2 linked regions of the Alicycliphilus denitrificans K601 genome follow. The protein of the gene in region 1 binds, or shares a complex with, the protein of each later gene. Links are inferred from orthologs where the notes say so. Each region holds a gene or a part of one and is shown in the gene's direction. Other genes may lie near its edges.

Region 1 (3,639 bases):
GCCATGACCGATTCCCCCGCGCCCGTATCCGCCAGCGCCCCTGCGGCCCCCCTGGTGCTCACCCCTCTGGGGTGGCGGGACCCGTTCCGCTGGCTTGCCAGGGGCCTGCGCGACGTGGCGGCGGCGCCCGGCATCGCCCTGTTCTATGGCGGCTGCTTCTGGCTCATGGCGCTGGTGCTGGGCTGGGTGTTCCGGGCCAGTCCCGAATACACCATGTCGCTGGTCAGCGGCTGCCTGCTCGTGGGGCCGTTCCTGGCCATGGGGCTGTACGAAACGAGCCGCAGGCGCGAGCTGGGCCTGCCGCCGCAACTGGGCGAGTCCATCACCTGCTGGGACAGCCACATGGGCAGCATGGGCATGCTGGTGCTCGTGCTCGTCGTGCTGGAACTGTTGTGGGGCAGGGCATCGCTGGTGGTGTTCGCGGTGTTCTTCAATACCGGCATGCCCTCCACCACGGGCGTGGTGCAGGCGATTTTCAGCCCTGGCAACTGGCAGTTCATCGTCGTCTACCTGCTGGTGGGCGGGGTGTTCGCGGCCCTGGTGTTCTCCAGCACGGTGGTGTCCATTCCGATGATCCTTGACCGCGACACCGACGCGCTGACGGCGGGCATCGCGAGCGTGCGCGTGGTGCTGGAAAACCCCGGCGTGATGCTGCTGTGGGGCGCGCTCATCACCGCGCTGGTCGTGCTCTCCCTGTGGTGGACCTGGGGGGCGGGCCTGCTCGTGGTCGGGCCGGTACTGGGCCATGCCAGCTGGCACGCCTACCGTGCGGCGGTGGCAGCACCCCGCGCCGCGGAGCCTGCCGTTTCCGCGCCCCCTCAGGACGGAGCCTGACGGCGCCTGCGGCTCACAGCAGCTTGCGCAGCTGCGGCCACACATTGTCGAGCATGCGCGGATGCGCCTCGGCGCGCGGATGGATGCGGTCGGGCTGGAACAGCGCCGTGGAGTCCGGCACGTCGGCAATGCCATGCAGCAGGAACGGCACCAGCGGGACCTTGCGTTCCTTGGCCACGGCCTCGAACAGGGCGGCGAAGCGGCGTGCGTAGTCGGCACCGTAGTTGGGCGGCATCTGCATGCCCACCAGCAGCACGCGCGCGCCGGCGGCCTGTGACTGCTCGACCATCCATGCCAGGTTGTCCCGGGTGTTGGTCAGGGGCAGGCCGCGCAGCGCGTCGTTGGCGCCCAGCTCGATCACCACGTGCGTGGGGCCGTGCTGCCTGAGCAGCGCAGGCAATCGCGCGCGGCCGCCGGCCGTGGTGTCGCCGCTCACGCTAGCGTTGACCACCGTGGCGCCGATCTTTTCCTGGGCCAGCCGCTTCTCCAGCAGCGCCACCCAGCCGCTGCCGCGCGGCAGGCCGTATTCGGCGCTGAGCGAGTCGCCCACCACCAGGATCACGGGGGCCCTGGCGGCGGCCTTGCGGCTCTGCTGCGCGAGCGCAGGCGCCGTGCCGAGCAGGGCCAGGGCGCCGGCCGCGATAAAGTCACGCCGAAACATACGCATCACTGTCGAGAACCTTTCATGTCCGAACCCTTCGCCGCTGCGGCAACAACCACCGCTTCCGAGTCGCCCGTGCCCCCGGAGCCCATCATCGCGGTGGAGCATGTGTACAAGTCGGTCACCGACTCCACGGGCACGCTGGAGATTTTGCGGGATATCGATTTCCGCCTCGCGCCGCAGGAGACCGCCGCCATTGTCGGCGCCTCGGGGTCGGGCAAGAGCACGCTGCTGTCCATCATCGCAGGGCTGGATACGCCCACGCGCGGCACGGTGCGGCTGGCGGGGCAGGACCTGTTCGCGCTGGACGAGGACGAGCGTGCCGCGCTGCGCGCGCGCCAGGTGGGCTTCGTGTTCCAGAGCTTCCAGCTCCTGGGCAACCTCACGGCGCTGGAGAACGTGATGCTGCCGCTGGAGCTGGCCGGCAGCCGCGACGCGCGCCGCCGCGCGACCGAGATGCTGGGCCGCGTGGGTCTGGGCCAGCGCCTGTCGCACTATCCCAAGGTGCTCTCGGGTGGCGAGCAGCAGCGCGTGGCGCTGGCGCGCGCCTTCGTGGTCGAGCCGGCCGTGCTGCTGGCCGACGAGCCCACGGGCAGCCTGGATTTCGCCACCGGCGAGACCATCATGGAGCTGATGTTCGCCCTCAACCGCGAGCAGGGCACGACGCTGGTGCTGGTCACGCACGACCGCGCCATCGCCGCGCGCTGCGACCGGCGCATCACCATCGAGGCCGGGCGCCTGGTGTAGCGGCATGCCAGGAACGGCATCGGGGCCGTTCGTTCAGGCGCGCCGGGGTGCCATGCAGGCAGCCGCCGTGAACAGCACGTCGGTGGACGAATTGAGCGCCGTCTCGGCCGAGTCCTGCAGCACACCGATGATGAAGCCCACGCCTACGACCTGCATGGCCATGTCGTTGCCGATGCCGAACAGGCTGCAGGCCAGCGGGATCAGCAGCAGCGAGCCCCCGGCCACGCCCGAGGCGCCGCAGGCGCAGACCGAGGCCACCAAGCACAGCAGCAGTGCCGTGGGCACGTCCACATGGATGTCCAGGGTGTGGGCGGCCGCCAGCGACAGCACGCTGATGGTGATGGCGGCGCCCGCCATGTTGATCGTGGCGCCCAGCGGGATGGCGATGCTGTAGGTCTCTTCGCTCAGGTTCAGGCGCTTGGCCAGTGCCAGGTTGATGGGGATGTTGGCGGCCGAGCTGCGCGTGAAGAAGGCCGTCACGCCGCTCTCGCGCAGGCAGGTGAGCACGAGCGGGTAGGGGTTGCGGCGGATGGTCAGGAACACGATCAGGGGATTGACCACCAGCGCCATGAACAGCATGCAGCCCAGCAGCACGGCCAGCAGCTGCGCATAGCCCCACAGTGCCTGCGCGCCCGCCTCGGCGAGGGTGGTGGCCACCAGGCCCAGGATGCCCAGCGGCGCGCAGCGGATCACCCACTGGATGATCCGCGTGACGGCCTGCGCGCCGTCCTGCAGCATCTCGCGCGTGGACTCGCTGGCGTGGCGCAGCGCCACGCCCAGGGCCACGGCCCAGGCCAGGATGCCGATGTAGTTGGCATCCTGCAGCGCCTTGACCGGGTTGGCCACGATGCTGCCCACCACGTTGAGCAGCACCTCCGAGACCGCGCCCGGCGCAGCCTGCGCCTGTGCTGCACCCTTGAGCGCTAGGGTGCTCGGAAACCACATGCTGGCGGCCACGCCCACGGCGGCCGCGGCCAGCGTGCCAATGGCGTACAGCAGCAGGATCGGGCGCATGTGCGTGTTCTCGCCCGGGCGGTGGTTGCCGATGGCGGCTACCACCAGCACGAACACCAGCACCGGGGCGATTGCCTTGAGCGCGGAGATGAAGAGATGGCCCAGAAATGCCACGGCGGGCGTGGCGGCGGGCCAGGCGGCGGCCAGCGCCACGCCCAGGATCAGCGCGATCGCGATCTGGGAGACCAGGCTGGTGCGCTGCGCACGGCGCAGCAGGGGAGAGAGGATCATGGTGCAACAGGAACCGGGAGCCGCGCGTGCCCGCGGGATAGGCGGGGCGGACGCTTGCGCCATGGCGGATGGCCAGGGGGCTCGTGGAATGGTGTGGGCGCGATTCTAAAAGCCCGGCCCGCAAGCCCGGATAATCCCCGCCATGTCTTCCC
Region 2 (3,997 bases), 1.9 Mb from region 1 along the record:
GTCACCGTGGACTGGGAGGTCAATGCCGCCGCCGTGGTCACGCGGCGTGGCATCGCCCGCATCGAGGAGCGCACGGCGCGCAAGGTGGTCACCACCGGCTGCGGCCAGGGCAGCGTGTTCGGCGGGCTGATGGACGAGATGGCCGGCATCCGGCTCGCGCCCGCGCGGCTCACGCAGGCCGACCTGTACGGCATCGTCAACGCGATCCGGCTGCAGGAGTCCACCTATAAGTCCGCGGGCTCGGTGCACGGCTGCGCGCTGTTCCAGGGGCAGCGCATGCTGGTCTTCGTGGAGGACGTGGGGCGGCACAACGCCATCGACACCATCGCCGGCTGGATGTGGATGCAGCCGGACGCTTCGGCCATGCAGGGTGGCGACAAGGTGTTCTACACCACGGGGCGCCTGACCAGCGAGATGGTCATCAAGTCGGCCCAGATGGGCGTGCCCATCGTGGTCTCGCGCAGCGGCATGACGCAGATGGGGCATGCGGTGGCCAGCCGGCTCGGGCTGTGCGCCATAGGCCGGGCGACGAACCGGCGCTTCCTGTGCTACAGCGGCGCCGAGCGCCTGGTGCTGCAACCGGAGCTGGCATGATCCCCGGCCATGGCAAGTCCTTCCTCCTCCTTCATCGGCCTGGGCTGGCGCACGCTGTGGCGTGACCTGCGCGCGGGCGAGCTGCGCCTGCTCATGGTGGCCGTCACGCTGGCCGTGGCCGCGCTCACATCGGTGGGCTTCTTTGCCGACCGACTGCGCGGCGGCCTCGAACGCGACGCGCTGCAGCTGCTGGGCGGCGACGCGGTGCTGGCCAGCGACAACCCCACGCCGGCGCCGGTGGTGAAGCAGGCGCGCGCGCTGGGCCTGGCCAGCGTGACCACGCTGGGCTTTCCCACCATGGCGCGCGCGCAGGAGTCCCAGGGCGGCGCGAGCCGCCTCGTGGCGCTCAAGAGCGTGGAGCCGGGCTACCCGCTGCGCGGCCGCCTGCAGGTGAGCGACGATGCGCAGCGCCCCGGCGCGCCCACGCAGGACATCCCCGCACCCGGCGAGGCCTGGGTGGACGCGCCGCTGCTCAATGCGCTGTCGCTCGGCCTGGGCGATCCCCTGCTGCTGGGCGATACGCAGCTGCGCGTCACGCGCATCATCACGCTGGAGCCCGACCGCGGCGCCGGCTTCATGAGCTTCGCGCCGCGCGTGATGATCAACGCGCAGGACCTGCCCGCCACGGGCCTGGTGCAGCCGGCCAGCCGCATCACCTACCGCTTCGCCGTGGCGGGCCGGCCCGACGCCGTCAAGCGCTTCACCGCCTGGGCCACCGAGGCCGTCGCCGGCCCCGGCATGCGCGGCGTGCGCGTGGAGTCGCTCGACAGTGGCCGCCCCGAGATGCGCCAGACGCTGGACCGCGCGCAGAAATTCCTCAACCTCGTGGCGCTGCTGGCCGCGCTGTTGTCGGCCGTTGCCGTGGCCCTGGCCGCGCGCGGCTTCGCCAACGACCACCTGGACGCCGCCGCGCTCCTGCGCGTGCTGGGCCAGAGCCAGCACACCATCGCCGGCGCCTACGTGCTGGAGTTCCTGCTCGTGGGCCTGTGCGCCAGCGCCGTGGGCGTGCTGCTGGGCTTTGCCGTGCACCACGTGTTCGTGCTGCTGCTGGCGGGGCTCGTGGAATCGGCCCTGCCAGCGGCCAGCCTCTGGCCCGTGGCGCTGGGCGTGGGCGTGGGCCTCACGCTGATGTGCGCCTTCGGCCTGCCGCCCGTGCTGCAGCTGGCCCAGGTGCCGCCGCTGCGCGTCATGCGGCGCGATCTGGGCAGCGTGCGGCCCACCTCGCTGGCCGCGCTGGGCCTGGGGCTGGCGGGCTTCGCGGCCCTGCTGCTGGTGGTCAGCCGCGACTGGAAGCTGGGTTCGATCGCCGTGGGTGGCTTCGCCGCCGCCGTGCTGCTGTTCGCGGCGCTGGCCTGGGTGGCCGTGCGGCTGCTGCGCAAGGCCGTCAGCGAGACCATGGCGCCGCGCTGGCTGGTGCTGGCCACGCGCCAGATCGCCGCGCGCCCGGCCTATGCCGTGGTGCAGGTGGCCAGCCTGGCCGTGGGCCTGCTGGCACTGGTGCTGCTGGTGCTGCTGCGCACCGACCTCATCGCCAGCTGGCAGCGCGCCACGCCGGCCCATGCGCCCAACCGCTTCGTGATCAACATCATGCCGGACCAGGCCGACGCCTTCCGCCAGATGCTGCGGCAGGACGGCGTGGCGCAGTACGACTGGTACCCCATGTTCCGCGGCCGGCTGGTGGCCATCAACGGCCGCGCGGTGAACCTGGACGACTACCCCGACGACCGCGCCAAGGGCCTGGTGGACCGCGAGTTCAACCTCTCCAACGCGCGCGAGGCGCCCGGGCACAACCTCATCGTCGCCGGCCGCTGGACGCCGGGCGAAGAGGACGCCGTGAGCGTGGAGGAGGGCATCGCCCAGACCCTGGGCCTGAAGCTCGGCGACCGCCTGCGCTTCGACATCGGCGGCGCCGCGAGCGAGGCGCGCATCACCAGCCTGCGCCGCGTGGACTGGGGCTCCATGCGCGCCAACTTCTTCGTCATGTACCCCGTGGCGCACATGCCCGATGTGCCGCTGACCTACCTGGCCGCCTACCGCGCGCCCGAGCGGCCGGGCTTCGACAATGCTCTGGTGCACGCCTTCCCCAACGTCACCAACGTGGACATGAGCGCCACGCTGGCCCAGGTGCAGGTCGTGCTGGCGCAGGTGATAGGCGCGGTGGAGTTCCTCTTCGTCTTCACGCTGGCCGCGGGCCTGGTGGTGCTGTTCGCCGCCGTCACTGCCACGCGCGAGGAGCGCGCGCGCGAGTTCGCCATCATGCGCGCCGTGGGCGCGCGTGCCAGCCTGCTGCGCCAGGTACAGCGCGCCGAGCTCGCCGGCGTGGGGTTGCTCGCGGGCTTCCTGGCCAGCTGCGTGGCTGTGGCCGTGGGCTGGACGCTCGCGCGCTACGTGTTCGACTTCAGTTGGACGGCCCAGCCCTGGGTGCCCCTGGCCGGGGCTGCGGCTGGCGCATTGCTGGCGCTGGCCGCGGGCTGGTGGGGGCTGCGCGAGGTGCTGCGCCGCCCGGTGGTGCAGACGCTGCGCAGCGCGGCGCAGGAGTGAGCATGCAGACGGATGACACGGCAGACTGGGAACCCGACTGGTCGCAGGCGCCCGAGGGCTGGGACTGGCTGGCGCAGGACGAGGACGGGCGCTGGTACTGGTACCGCACCGAGCCCATCGTCGGCGTGGGTGGGGGCGTGTGGCGCTCCAACTCGCGCAACCAGCAGTATGCCGGCCAGGGTCGGCCCAATCCGGCCTGGGACGGGTCGCTGCGCCGCCGCCCCAATTGATTAGTTGATTTTGATAGCTGCTACCGCTTTCTGGTATTGCCTTGGAGCCCGATTTGGCTATTGAAAAAGACGATGGCACCACCCTCGCCACGGCGCTGTGCGAAGCCCTGCGCGCGGCCGAGGGCGGGCCGGTGCAGCACCTGGAGACGCATCTGTCGCACCTGCTGCTGACGCCCGCGCACGCCTACAAGCTCAAGAAGCCGCTGCACCTGCCGTTCGCCGACTTCCGCACGCTGGCCGCGCGGCGCCACTTCTGCGCCGAGGAACTGCGCCTGAACCAGCGCCTGGCACCCGCGCTGTACCTGGACATGCTGCCCGTGCTCGGCAGCGCCCGCCACCCGCGCCTGGGCACGGCGCAGGAGGCAGATGCCGCCATCGACTGGGTGCTGCGCATGCGCCGCTTTCCCGCGGGCAGCGAGCTCGACGCGCTGGTGCGCGCCGGCGCCCTGGCGCCCGCAGAGCTCGACGCCTTCGCCGAGCGCCTGGCGCGCTTCCATGCCCAGGCGCCCGGCGCGCCCACGGACAGCAACTGGGGCACGGCCGCCCGGGTGGCCAAGGCCATCGCCGACGTGCTGGACACGCTGGCCCCGCTGCTCGACGGCCCCGGGCGGGCGGGCCTGGCGGCACTGCGC

What was found. The genes of interacting proteins can lie anywhere in the genome.
Region 2: the proteins of ALIDE2_RS14205 (region 1) and ALIDE2_RS05285 are in contact, whole or in part, in a cryo-EM structure (PDB 9GE8), measured with the Escherichia coli proteins. The link is inferred for Alicycliphilus denitrificans K601 from one-to-one orthologs.

Annotation. Positions count from the first base shown.
Region 1 is NC_015422.1:2,979,150-2,982,788, reverse strand. What follows is about bases 644-3,380. They hold ALIDE2_RS14205 (ABC transporter ATP-binding protein), read left to right. Parts: upstream 644-1,519; coding sequence 1,520-2,242; downstream 2,243-3,380. Other genes in these bases: sstT (serine/threonine transporter SstT), read right to left, coding at 2,276-3,380; ALIDE2_RS14210 (arylesterase), read right to left, coding at 848-1,495; ALIDE2_RS14215 (DUF2189 domain-containing protein), read left to right, coding at 644-834. Also shown: more of ALIDE2_RS14215, read left to right, coding at 4-643; more of sstT, read right to left, coding at 3,381-3,487; 23S rRNA (guanosine(2251)-2'-O)-methyltransferase RlmB, read left to right, coding at 3,630-3,639.
Region 2 is NC_015422.1:1,103,251-1,107,247, forward strand. What follows is about bases 275-3,369. They hold ALIDE2_RS05285 (ABC transporter permease), read left to right. Parts: upstream 275-603; coding sequence 604-3,135; downstream 3,136-3,369. Other genes in these bases: ALIDE2_RS05280 (formate dehydrogenase accessory sulfurtransferase FdhD), read left to right, coding at 275-594; ALIDE2_RS05290 (hypothetical protein), read left to right, coding at 3,138-3,365. Also shown: more of ALIDE2_RS05280, read left to right, coding at 1-274; ALIDE2_RS05295 (bifunctional aminoglycoside phosphotransferase/ATP-binding protein), read left to right, coding at 3,419-3,997.